Regions from separate parts of the Methylobacterium endophyticum genome, predicted to be linked through region 4. Evidence: predicted binding sites of a transcription regulator. Region 4 holds the regulator's gene; each other region holds the start of a gene.
The links. The regulator LexA, encoded in region 4, represses DNA repair genes until DNA is damaged. The targets are predictions, from matches to a motif close to TGTTCNNNNTGTGTTCNG.
Positions count from the first base shown of each region.

Region 1: the regulator LexA is predicted to act here: its motif matches at 1,655-1,672, upstream of ACP56T_RS01575 (PA0069 family radical SAM protein).
Region 2: the regulator LexA is predicted to act here: its motif matches at 2,139-2,156, upstream of parE (DNA topoisomerase IV subunit B).
Region 3: the regulator LexA is predicted to act here: its motif matches at 1,875-1,892, upstream of ssb (single-stranded DNA-binding protein).

Region 1 covers NZ_JBNHES010000001.1:342,746-345,932, reverse strand. The annotation lists gene ACP56T_RS01590 (glycosyltransferase) at 1-124, opposite strand, end outside; gene moaB (molybdenum cofactor biosynthesis protein B) at 247-807, shown strand; gene ACP56T_RS01580 (hypothetical protein) at 1,012-1,533, opposite strand; gene ACP56T_RS01575 (PA0069 family radical SAM protein) at 1,677-2,789, shown strand; gene ACP56T_RS01570 (ribonuclease HII) at 2,791-3,187, opposite strand, start outside.
Region 2 covers NZ_JBNHES010000018.1:302-3,488, forward strand. The annotation lists gene parE (DNA topoisomerase IV subunit B) at 5-2,077, opposite strand; gene ACP56T_RS17930 (hypothetical protein) at 2,377-2,562, shown strand; gene topA (type I DNA topoisomerase) at 2,583-3,187, opposite strand, start outside.
Region 3 covers NZ_JBNHES010000001.1:231,052-234,238, forward strand. The annotation lists gene ACP56T_RS01015 (methyl-accepting chemotaxis protein) at 1-754, opposite strand, end outside; gene ssb (single-stranded DNA-binding protein) at 1,185-1,742, opposite strand; gene ACP56T_RS01025 (DUF4174 domain-containing protein) at 2,011-2,448, shown strand; gene ACP56T_RS01030 (hypothetical protein) at 2,523-2,960, opposite strand; gene ACP56T_RS01035 (phosphodiester glycosidase family protein) at 3,185-3,187, shown strand, end outside.
Region 4 covers NZ_JBNHES010000036.1:2,367-5,553, forward strand. The annotation lists gene ACP56T_RS21565 (DNA-binding protein) at 1-87, opposite strand, end outside; gene ACP56T_RS21570 (helix-turn-helix domain-containing protein) at 148-528, shown strand; gene lexA (transcriptional repressor LexA) at 815-1,561, shown strand; partial or broken gene ACP56T_RS21580 (ComEC/Rec2 family competence protein) at 1,555-2,979, opposite strand; gene ACP56T_RS21585 (hypothetical protein) at 3,091-3,187, opposite strand, start outside.

The DNA of each region.
Region 1 (3,187 bases), on a different contig from region 4:
CCGACCCGTCCGGCAGGGTGCCGGGTCTCGGGAGCGCCGGCTCCGGGTCGCCGTGAGGCCAGCCGGCGACGCCGTGGGCGTCGGGCAACGCTCCCGGCGAGGACGATTCGGGTGGACGTGTCACGCTGGAAGGACCGTGCCTCGACGGCGCGAAGCATCGCAGGCAGAGATGAAGAGCGTCTTGCCGCGATGACGGACGCTCCCCGGCCCCCTATGCTCCGTCCCACGTCAGGACCGGAGAGTGACATGGCCCCGCCGCAGGACACCGCCCGCGCCTTCGTGCCGCTGTCGATCGCCGTGCTCACCGTGTCCGACACGCGCTCGCGGGCCGACGACCGCTCGGGCGACACCCTGGAGCAGCGCCTCACGGAGGCGGGCCACCGGCTCGCGGCCCGCTCCATCGTGCCCGACGAGATCGACGCGATCCGCCGGCAGGTGGAGAGCTGGGTGCGCGATCCGGGCATCGACGTGGTCGTCACCACCGGGGGCACCGGCTTCACCGGGCGCGACGTCACGCCGGAGGCCCTCGAACCCCTGTTCGAGAAGCGCATGGACGGCTTCTCCGCCGTCTTCCACCGCATCTCCTACGACAAGATCGGCACCTCGACCCTCCAGTCGCGCGCGACGGCCGGGGTTGCGGGGGCGACCTACATCTTCGTGCTGCCGGGCTCCCCCGGCGCCTGCCGCGACGCCTGGGACGGCATCCTCGCCCAGCAGCTCGACTACCGCCACCGGCCCTGCAACTTCGTGGAGATAATGCCCCGCCTCGACGAGCACCTGCGCCGCGGCGCCTCGATCACGGCCTGAAGGTCTCCCTCCCCCCGTTGCGGCGGAGGGTGGCCCTCGCGTCAGCGAGGGTCGGGAGAGGGGAGCGCCGTATCCGGAGAGGGCGCTCCCCTCTCCCGACCCGCTTCGCGGGCCACCCTCTCCCGCAGCAGGGAGAGGGGGCGCAGGGCGACGCCGAACGCACGACCCGAAACCGTAAAAGACCGTTCGACCGGCCTCCGAAAATCAGGCGCGTTCCAGCCTCGCGTTCAGCAGGCGCGGCTTGAGGCGCGGCATCATGGTCGGGCCGGCGACGAGGCGCTCGCGGCGCACGAGATCGCCCGCGCGCACGCCCTTCACGCCGATGACCCCCTCGCCATGGGCGGCGAGGCGGGCGGGCAGGCCCGCGTGAGGACGGCGCAGGCGCGCCAGCGCGACCTCCGGCCGGGCCGTGTTGACGAAGCGGTCGAGGGTGCGGATCCAGCCCTCGGCCGGCACGTCCCCGGCATCGAGGCAGAGCACCCAGTCACGCCGCGCCGCCCTGGCGCCGGCCGACCAAGGGCTCGCGCCCCCGGCGCGCACCACCAGCGTCGCCCCGGTGCCCTCGGCGACCGTCACGACGGATTCGTGCGCGGCGCCCGTCACGATCACCGCATCGGCCACGAGCCCGGCGGCGACGCCGCCGACGAGGGCGCTCAGGGTGTCGGCCAGCCGTTCGATCGCATCCGGATCGGCCGGGCGGCCGATATAGGTCAGAGCCGATATCATACGCGCCCATAACCGGATTTCGGCTTGAGGAACAGAAATCCGCGTCCCGCGCGCGCATTCGCCGGCCGTGCCGTCACGATCCCTGGGGGTTGCCGGCGGCTGCGGCATTCTTCGCCGCAAATGTTCGTGTTATGTTCTTTTCCATGCCGAGCCGCGATCCCGAATCCTCTCCCCCTCCGCGCCGCCTCGCCGCCAGCGAGAAGGCCGCCGGGACGCGGCGCGGGCGCGGCGCCACCGCCAATCCCGACGGCCGTTTCGAGGCGACCCGGACGGACGCCTTCGACGACGGCTGGGACAGGCCGGAGCCCGAGGGCCCGCTGCGCACCACGGTGACGCGGGAGGCGGCGCGCAGCATCATCAGCCGCAACGCCTCGCCGGACATCCCCTTCGACCGCTCGATCAACCCGTATCGCGGCTGCGAGCACGGCTGCATCTACTGCTTCGCGCGGCCGAACCATTCCTATGTCGGGCTCTCGCCGGGGCTCGATTTCGAGACGCGGCTCTTCGCCAAGCCCGACGCCGCGAAGCTCCTGGCCAAGGAGCTGTCGGCGCGGGGCTACACCCCGCGCACCATCGCGCTCGGGACCGCGACGGATCCCTATCAGCCGATCGAGCGCAGCCACCGCATCACGCGGAGCGTGCTGGAGGTGCTGCTGCGCTTCCGCCACCCCGTCGGCATCGTGACGAAATCGAACCTCGTGGTACGCGACGCCGACATCCTGTCGGAGATGGCGGCCCTGAACCTCGTCAAGGTCGCGGTGTCCGTCACCACCCTCGACCCCGATCTCGCCCGCCGCATGGAGCCCCGCGCGCCGCATCCGCGCCGGCGCCTGGAGGCGATCCGCGCCTTGAGCGAGGCGGGCATCCCGGTGATGGTGATCGCGGCCCCCATCATCCCGTCCCTGAACGATCACGAGATCGAGGCGATCCTCGCCGAGGCGCGGGCCTGCGGCGCGCGGGAGGCGAGCCATGTCCTGCTGCGCCTGCCGCACGAGCTCGACGATCTCGTCTCGGACTGGTTCGCCGAGCATTTCCCCGGACGCCGGGAGCATGTCTTCTCGCTGATCCGGCAGGCGCGGGGCGGCAAGGTCTACGATGCCGCCTTCGGCCGGCGGATGGTGGGCGAGGGGGCCTATGCGGAGCTGATCGCGCGGCGGATGCGGCTGGCGCGGGAGCGGCTCGGCTATCCGTCCGAACGGCTCGGGCTCGACGCCTCCGCCTTCACGGTTCCGCGCGCCCAGCTCTCGCTGTTCTGATCTACCGGGCTCCGAACCCGCGCGTGAAGGTCAGGCGGTGGTGGGGGCTGCGCCCGCGCGCGAACAGCCCGGCCCGGTGGGCGGCGGTGCCGTAGCCGACATTGCGCTCCCAGGCGTAGTCCGGGTAGCGCCGGGCGAGCACCCGCATCAGCCGGTCCCGGAAGGTCTTGGCGACGATGGAGGCCGCCGCGATCTGCGGCACGAGGCGGTCGCCGCCGATCACCGCCCGGCAGGGCTGGCTCAGGCCGGGGATGGCGTCGCGTCCGTCGACCAGCACCGGCCCGTCGAGTCGCAGGCGCAGCACCGCCCGGCGCATGGCGTCGAGGGTCGCCGCGCGCACGTTGATGCGGTCGACGAGTTCCCGCGATCCGGCCGCGAGCGCCACGCGGGCATGGGCC
Region 2 (3,187 bases), on a different contig from region 4:
GGCGTCAGATATCGAGGTCGGCGTCGTGGGCGAAGGCGGCGCGCTCGGAGATGAAGGCGAAGCGGGCCTCGGGCTTGTTGCCCATCAGGCGGTCCACGGTGTCGCCGGTGGATTCGCGCGCCTCGTCGAGGACCGCGACGCGCAGCAGCGTGCGCTTCCTCGGGTCCATGGTGGTCTCCTTGAGCTGCGCGGGCATCATCTCGCCCAGGCCCTTGAAGCGGCCGATCTCGACCTTGCCGGCCTTGAAGACGCTTTTGATCAGCCGCTCCTTGTCGGCGTCGTCGCGGGCATAAGCCGTCTTCGTACCCTGCTGGAGCCGGTAGAGGGGCGGGATCGCGAGATAGAGATGCCCCTTGTCCACGAGCTTGGGCATCTGCCGGTAGAAGAAGGTGATCAGCAGCGAGGCGATATGGGCACCGTCGACATCGGCGTCCGTCATGATGATGACCTTCTCGTAGCGAAGGTCCTCCTCGCGGTAGTGGTTGCCGGTGCCGCAGCCGAGCGCCTGGGTCAGGTCGCCGATGAGCTGGTTGGCGCCGAGCTTGTCCCGGCTCGCGGAGGCGACGTTCAGGATCTTGCCGCGCAACGGAAGGATCGCCTGGGTCGCGCGGTCGCGCGCCTGCTTGGCCGAGCCGCCCGCCGAGTCGCCCTCGACGATGAAGATCTCCGAGCCGGCCGTGCCGGCGGCCGAGCAGTCGGCGAGCTTGCCGGGAAGCCTGAGCTTGCGGGTCGCCGACTTGCGGGCGACCTCCTTCTCCTGGCGCCGGCGCAGGCGCTCGTCGGCGCGCTCGATCACCCAGTCGAGGAGCTTGTTGGCCTGGGCGGGGGAGGCGGCGAGCCAGTGGTCGAAGGCGTCGCGGATCGCCGTCTCGACGATGCGCGAGGCTTCCACCGTGGCGAGCTTGTCCTTGGTCTGGCCCTGGAACTCGGGCTCGCGGATGAAGACCGAGAGCATGGAGGCGCAGGTCGCCATGACGTCGTCGGTGGTCACCGCCGTCATGCGCTTGGCCTGGTTCACGCGCTCGGCATGCTCGCGCAGGGCGCGGAGCAGGGCCACCCGCAACCCCGCCTCGTGGGTGCCGCCCTCCGGCGTCGGGATCGTGTTGCAGTAGGACGAGGAGACGCCGTCGTCCTGGACCATCCAGGCCACCGCCCATTCGAGCGAGCCGTGGCCGCCCTGCTTCGTCACCTTGCCGGAGAAGATCGCGTCGGTGACGAGCTCCTTGCCCTCGATGTCGCGGGCGAGATAGTCGCGCAGGCCGCCGGGGAAGCGGTGCACGGCCTCCGCCGGCACGCCCTCGAGCCCCTCGACGAGCGACGGCGCGCAGCGCCAGCGGATCTCGACCCCGCCGAAGAGATACGCCTTCGAGCGGGCCATCTTGAAGAGGCGGCGCGGGTCGAACTTCAGCGAGCCGAAGATCTCCGCGTCGGGGTGGAAGCGCACCCGCGTGCCGCGCCGGTTCTGCACCCGGCCGACCGTCTCCAGCCCCCCCTGCGCATGGCCGCGCGAGAAGGTCTGGCGGTAGAGGGTCTGGTTGCGCGCGACCTCGACCTCCAGCCTGTCGGAGAGGGCGTTCACCACCGAGATGCCGACGCCGTGCAGGCCGCCCGAGGTCTCGTAGACCTTCGAATCGAACTTTCCGCCCGCATGCAGCGTGGTCATGATGACCTCGAGCGCCGACTTGCCCGGGAATTTCGGGTGCGGGTCCACGGGGATGCCGCGCCCGTTGTCGGTGACGACGAGGGCGCCGTCCTCTTCGAGCTCGACCTCGATGAAGGTGGCGTGGCCAGCCACCGCCTCGTCCATGGAGTTGTCGATCACCTCGGCGAAGAGGTGGTGCAGCGCCCGCTCGTCGGTGCCGCCGATATACATGCCGGGGCGGCGCCGGACCGGCTCCAGCCCCTCCAGAACCTCGATGGCGGAGGCATCGTAGCCGGCTTCCGCCTCGCCGGGCACCGGGGCGACGGGGGGGGCGGCAGCGCGGCGGCGCTCGCCCGGCGCGGGGGTGCCGGCCGCCTGGGTCGTCGCCTTGGCCGCCTTCGCGGAACCGAACAGGTCTCGGGCCGGGTCGCTCACGCGGTCCGCCTCGCGCTCGGGTCTTGGTTTGGCCGCATGCGCTGTCATCCGCCCACGATATCGGAACACATCGGGAACGGATAGAGCATCCGCTCCATATCCGCCCGCGCCCGAGCATCGCACGGGTGCGAGGCGGCTGTCAGCCGGCGGCCGGCGCACGGCCCCCGAGCGTGGCGAACCGGGCACAGTGCGCGCCCGCCGACGAATCCGGCGGAACCGATCGCCAGCTCGGCCGTTCAGCCCTCGCAGACGTGGCCAGCCGCAGGCAGGACCACGCCCGAAACGCGAGGGGAGACGCCGTGAGCCACGCAGCCATCGAAGCGCGCCATCTCATGCTCTCGCGGATCGAGCGGGCCGCCGGCGAGTCGTTCGGCTGCGCGCAGGAGGCCGTCGCCGCGACGCAGGCGCGCTTCCTCAACGGCACCGCCGTCGCGGTGGCGACCCTCGCCACCGCCATCGCCGCCACGATCACCTATCTGGTCTGATCGCGACGGCGCCGCGGGGTTCAGCCCGCCGCCTTCTTCGGCCCGGCCTTGGGCTTGGCCGCCGTCTTCGCCTTTGTCGACGTCTTGCGCGGCGCGGCCTTCTTCGCCGGAGCCGCCGTGTCGTCCTCGGAGGCGGCCTTGCGGGGGGTGAGCTTGCGCTTGGGCGTGTTGCGCGTGGTCTTCTTGCCCCCGCCCGAGGCGCGCTTGGCGTTCACCAGCCCGATGGCGTCTTCGAGCGTCAGGGATTCCGCGCTCATGGATTTCGGCAGGGTCGCGTTGACCTCGCCGTCGGTGACGTAGGCGCCGTAGCGTCCGGCCTTGACCACGAGATCGCGGCCGGACGCCTCGTCCTTGCCGATGGCGCGGCCGGGATCGCCGGCCGGGCGCCCGCCGCGCCCGCCGCCCTGCTCCTTGGCGACGATGAGATCGATGGCGCGGTTGGCGCCGACCTCGAGGATGTCGTCGTCCCGGCCGATATTGGCGTAGGTCCGCCCGTGCTGGACGTAAGGGCCGTAGCGGCCGATGCCGGCGAGGATCGGCTCGCCGCTCTCCGGGTGGCGCGCGATCTCCTTCGGCAAGGCGAGGAGCTTGAGGGCCTTCTCCAGATCGAGGGAGGCGGGCGTCG
Region 3 (3,187 bases), on a different contig from region 4:
CAACGGCGCCCGCGATGTCGCCGATCTCGTCGGCGCGGCCCTGTCCGGCGATGGGCGCCTCCAGATCCCCCGAGGCGAGGCGCTCCATGGAGGCAGTCAGCGCCTTCAGCGGGCGCGAGACCGAGCGGGCCAGCAGCAGGACGAGGATCACGAAGCCCACCGCGACGGGGAGACCGATCTTGACCATGGACAGGATCGTGTCGCGCAGCTCCGCGTCGACGTCATCGATGTAGATGCCGGTCCCGAGCGCCCAGTCCCATTCCGGAACGCTGGCCACATAGCTGAGCTTGGGCGAGTTCACGTCCTGGCCGGGCTTGGGATTGGCGTATTCGATATAGCCCTTGCCGCTGCGGGCGGTCTCGATGATCGCGCGGGCGACATAGAAGCCGGACGGGTCGCGCACGTCCCAGCGGTTCACGCCGAGATAGTCCTTGCGGATATGGACCACCGGCGTTCCGGTGTTGTCGTAGACGAAGATGTAGTTCGCCCCGTCGTAGCGCATCTCCTTGAGGATCGCGATCGCCTGGGCCTTCGCTTCCGCCGCCGGGAGGGCGCCGGAGCGGGCGCGCTCCACGAGCGGACGGATCGAGGAGAGCGCCGTCTCGACCACATGGCGCACCTGCTGCTGCTTCTGCTGCATCAGGCGGCCGCGGAACTCATAGAGCGACAGCCCGAGCATGAGCGCCAGGACCGCCCCGGCGAGGACGGCGACGGAGAGAAAGCGTCGGGCGACGGTGAACGTGAAGCGGGGCATGCGGGTATCCGTCCATCTCCGGGGCGATGGCGGAACCGGCGTCAACCTCTCATGAGGGGCGGGCACAGCGGGTCGGATACCATCCCGGCGAGAATTCGTCGGTGACGGTTAAGGTTTGGTATCGGTACGTGCTCGAAATTTAGTCTCGCGAAAGCGGATATGCTGAAAAACGGCACGCCTGCTTCCGATGGTCGCATGTTCGACGTCGCCCTAGCGCCCGGAAGACCGGACAGTGCCAACGCAGCACGAACTCACGCGACCGCAGGACGCGCCGGAGCACATCCCGCAGATATCACTTCGGATTCTCCGTCCCGATAGACGGCAAAACAATGGTCGAGAGCCCGTCGAATGCTTCGAGGCGCCCGACGCACTCCAGGGACGGCCGTCATGCCTCTTTCACCGCGCGGCGATGTCCTCGCCGTGGGGAAAGCTAGAACGGGATGTCGTCGTCGAGGTCGTAGTTGCCGCGCGAGCCGCCGCCGCTGCTCGACGCGGCCGGGCGGCGCTCGCCGCCCTGGGAGCGGCCGCCGCCATACTCACGGTCGCCGCCGCGATCCCCGCCACGGTCGCCGCCACGATCTCCACCACGTCCGATCTGGCCGCCGCCGTCCTCGTCGGGCACGGAATCGCCGCCGCCGCGCCCGTCGAGGATCGTCATCTCGCCGCGGAAGCGCTGGAGCACCACCTCGGTGGTGTACTTCTCGACGCCCGACTGATCGGACCATTTGCGCGTCTGGAGCTGGCCCTCGATATAGACCTTCGAGCCCTTGCGCAGATACTGCTCGGCCACGCGGGCGAGGTTCTCGTTGTAGATCACCACCGAGTGCCACTCGGTCTTTTCCTTGCGCTCGCCCGACATCTTGTCCTTCCAGGACTCCGACGTCGCGATGCGCAGGTTGACCACCGGATCGCCCGACGAGAGCCGGCGGGTCTCGGGGTCGCGCCCCAGGTTGCCCACCAGGATCACCTTGTTCACGCTGCCCGCCATCGCTCTCTCCTCGCCGTCGATCTCACAGGGCCGGTCAGGGCCGGGCGCCGTTTCTGAGCCGCCCCGACCGCGACCGCAACCGTCTCGGGAGGGCTGTCCCCGGCCAAGTGGACGAGCCGGTCCGAATTCGAATGTTCTATGATTGTTCCATCCGGCTCGCAAGCCGGGTGAGACGCGGAAGCGGGCGGCGCGGACTGCGGGAGCGCCGTACGGATCCCCGCTCCATGGCCCGACGTTGTCCCGGTCGAACGAAGGAAAGGTCGAAGCGATGGGTGATCGGGCGAGATGTCTCGGGGTACCGTTGGGCGTCCTGCTCTCCCTGGCGGTGGCCGGGCCCTCGCCGGGGACCGCCGCGCCGGACGATCCGCTCGCGGCCTATCGCTGGCGCTCGCGGGTCCTCGTCCTGTCGGCTCCCACGGCCGCCGACGATCGGCTGGGCACGCAGAGATCCCTTCTGAACGCCGTCCCCGGCGAGCGCAGCGAGCGCGATCTGGTGACGCTCGAGGCGGTGGGGGCGGACGTCGCGGCGCAGGCGCTCCGGCATCGGCTCGGCCTTCCCGCCGACCGCTTCACCGCCGTGCTCGTCGGCAAGGACGGGGGCGCCAAGCTCGTGTCGGACACGCCGATTTCCTCCGCCCGGCTGTTTCGCGTCATCGACGCGATGCCCATGCGGCAGGACGAGCGCCGCAACGGCGGAACGAAGTAGCCGGCGGGACGAAACGCGAAAGGGCCGCCCATCCAGGGCGGCCCCTCTCGCGTCGGGTCGATCCGAGCCGAGCGTCAGTAGCAGCGCTGAACCAGGACCCGGCGATAGCCGTAGGGCGTCCAGCGCACGCGCGGCACGGTGTAGCAGCCGCCGCCATAGCCGTAATCGTAGCCGTAGGCGGCCGGGGCGTAACCGTATCCGTAGGCGGGATAGCCGTAGCCATAGCCGCCGTAGAGGCCGCCCACGGCCAGGCCGAGCCCCAGTCCGCCGAGCCCGTAGCCGAGGCCGCGCCCGTAGCCGCCGCGATATCCCCATCCCCCGCGATGGCCCCAGCCGCCGCCGAAGCCCGCGCCGCGATAGCCGCCGAACCCACGGAATCCGCCGCCGAATCCACCGCCGTGGAAGCCGCCGCCGTGAAACCCGCCGCCGCCGAAACCGCGTGCCTCGGCGGTGGCCGGAAGCATCGCCAGGGTGCCGGCCATCAGCGCCGATCCGAGAAGAAGCCGCTTCATCACACGTTCTCCGAACAAGCCACGCCCCCCGATGCCCTTCAAACGCCCGGCCCCCGAAAACAGTTCTGGTCGCCGACAGTGCATTTTTGTCTCTGGCGCGTTTCCGGCCACGCTGGCGCCGGTCCCGCCCGCGCGGCGCCGAACCTTGAAAAGCGACGCCTTTTCGGGCGAGGAACGCGCGTCCGCATCCCCGCGGGCGAGCACGACAGCTTCGGATCGTCACGATG
Region 4 (3,187 bases):
TTCGGCCTCGAATGACCCTCGGATGTCGGGTAATGTGTCCTTCATACCCACCCTCGCAAACTCGTGAGGGCGCAATATGCAAACCATGGACGCATTTTGTCAACTTCTGACACAAGGGGCCAGATCGCGCATTCCCCCCCTCAAAGCATGGGGGCGGTGACAGCAGATGCTGTCCTCGATCGGGTTCGGATCATGACCGGCCTAAAGCGCGATATAGATTTGGCGCGCTTATTCGCCGTATCTAAGTCAACCATCACGACCTGGAGACGTCGAAACCGGGTTCCTTATTCAGAAATATTAGCTCTTCATTTCGAGAAAAAACTGGACTTTAGCTACTGTATTCTAGGCATACAGCAGTATAATCACCTCAACCTTGATCTTGACCTTGGTCCTCTGAAAGCTGACTTGAAGTTTTGGGAGGCGTTCAGACGTTTTCGAACCGAGATGCGCCGAGTGTACGGCCCAGAGGCGGGTGAGGAGACACCTGAGGGTTACAAAGGGGTTACAAGGACAGCAGATGACGTCTGATGGGTTACAAGGATGTTGTGCAAGAACAACATGTTACCTTAAATTGGCGGCGCGCCGTCGTAGTGCTGAGGGTTACCAATTGCGCGCCCTCTAATCCATTGTCGGAGATCATGTTTTTGCGGTCCGCCGCCAAATATCTCTGACAAGCCCGCCGCCAATTAGCGATTTCCGCCCCAAAAAGCGGCCGCCGACCGCCTTGCGGAACACTTCAGGAACGCTTAACGTGTTCGTGATTTGTTTCCGCGACCGTGCGCCGCGCCGGTTCGCCGAAAGGGGCAGACCGACGATGTTGACCCGTAAGCAGCTCGATCTCCTCCGCTTCATCCAGGAGCGCATGCAGGAGAGCGGGGTTCCGCCGTCCTTCGACGAGATGAAGGACGCCCTCGACCTCAAGTCGAAATCGGGCATCCACCGGCTTATCACGGCCCTGGAGGAGCGCGGGTTCCTGCGCCGCCTGCCGAACCGGGCGCGGGCCATCGAGGTGATCCGCATGCCGGAAAGCCTCGGCCGCATGCCGGTTTCTCCAACCCCCGCACCGTCGGCGGCGCCGGCAGGGGTGCGCCGCTTCACGCCGAGCGTGGTCGAGGGGGGACGCGCCAAGGCCGCTCCCCCGTCTCCCCCGAGCGTGCAGGTGGCGGACGCGGACGGGCGCTCCGTGAGCATCCCGGTGATGGGGCGGATCGCGGCCGGTACGCCGATCTCGGCGATCCAGAACCAGAGCCACGCGATCACCCTCTCGCCGGACTTCCTGACGAGCGGGGAACACTACGCCCTCGAGGTGCGGGGCGATTCGATGATCGAGGCCGGCATTCTCGACGGCGATCTCGTGGTCATCCGCAAGCAGGACACGGCCAATACCGGCGACATCATCGTCGCGCTGATCGACGACGAGGAGGCGACGCTGAAGCGCCTGCGCCGGCGCGGCTCTTCCATCGCCCTCGAGGCCGCCAACCCCGCCTACGAGACCCGCGTGCTCGGGCCCGACCGCGTCAGCATCCAGGGGCGGCTCGTCAGCCTGGTGCGGCGCTACTGAAGCGGCTCCACGGGTGCGTCGTCCGGCTCGGGAGCGTCGGACGCCGCCTCCGATGTGGCGGACGGGGAAACGGCAGGTAGAGCGGCGGCGGGCGTCATGGGGCGCCCCTCGGCGGCGGGAGGAGCGGCGGCGGCGGGCGTCTTGGATCGCCAGGGGCGGCCCGCGCCATCGGCATCGCGGCTCCCGGTGACGATCGCGCCCTCCGGTGCCCACCGGATCGCGACGGCGCCGCGCGACGCGAGGATGGCGCGATCGATCACGAGAGACGCCGCGCAGGATGACGGAGCGGGGCGCGGCGTGATCACGATGTCCGCGCGCGAACAATCCTCCGGGAAGGCGCGCCTGTCGCGGACGAAGGCGACGACGCGGCCCTCCGCATCCGCCGCGTTGCAGCCGAGCCGGTCGCAGTTTGCGGCGGCGAAGGCATCCGCCGGGCGGCGGCCGTCCCCGTCGGCACGCAGCCATTGCTCCAGCACGAAGGCGGAGGGCCGGCCGAGCGCGACGAGGCGCCCGTCCGCCCCCCGCGCGGCCGCGCCGCTGCCCTGCCGGTCGACATAGACGTCCTGGCGGACTGGACCGGCGGCGAGGCCGAGCCCCAGCAGGGTCGGCGCGAGCGCCAGCCAGCGCAGGCCCGAGATCGGAAGGGTCGCGAGCAGCAACCCGGCCGCGAGCAGCAGGAGCGCGGCCGTGCCGAAGGCGGGGACGACCACCACCGCCTGCGAGAATCCGGCGATCCAGGCCGAGATCGCCAGCATGCCTTTGACCGCGAGCCCCATCAGCCACCAAACGGGCCGGTCGAGGGCGAAGGGATAGGCGAGGATGCCGAGCACCGCCGCCGGCATCACGGCAAGCGACACGAGCGGCAGGGTCAGGGCGTTTCCGACGAGGCCGAAGGGCTGGATGTTCTGGAAGTGGTAGGTGGCGAAGGGCGCCGTGGCGATCTGCGCCACCAGGGTGGTCAGGAGCGTGCCCAGCACCGCCGACGCGGCGAGGCGGACCGTTCGGCCAATCCGGCCGGCGCCTTCCCTCGCCAGGAAGCGCCCGTCGATGAGCCGCGCGCAGGCGATCAGCCCGGCCACCGCGCCGAAGGACATCTGGAAGCTTGGGCCGAGCAGGCCCTCCGGCTCGCGGGCGAGCGCGACGAGCGCCGCGAGGGCGAGGTTGCGCATGCTCACCGCCGGCCGGTCGACGAGGATCGCGCCGAGCATGATCAGCGTCATCACGAGCGAGCGCTCGGCCGCGATGTCCCAGCCCGAGAAGACGCAGTAGGCGGTCACGCCCGCCATCGCCACGGCGGCGGCGATCTTCTTGATCGGCCACGACAGGGCGAGGAACGGCACCAGGGCGAGCCCGGCCCGCACCAGCCAGAACACCACCCCCGCCGCCAGCACCATGTGCAGGCCGGAGATCGAGACGACAAGGTTGCAGGTTGGCCGGCAAAGTTCGGAGTAACCCCTTCGGGGCGGCCTCCGCAGGTTCGTACGACCACGGCTCAGGAGGATCGGTGGGCTCGTGGTGGCGTGGAGCGCTTAACGGGGATCGTACTTGTTGCGCCGCTTGGCGGTTGCTACGGGCTTGCGCCGCGCGCCTGGGAGAGGTGGCGAGCGGGTGAGCTTCACCACCGGC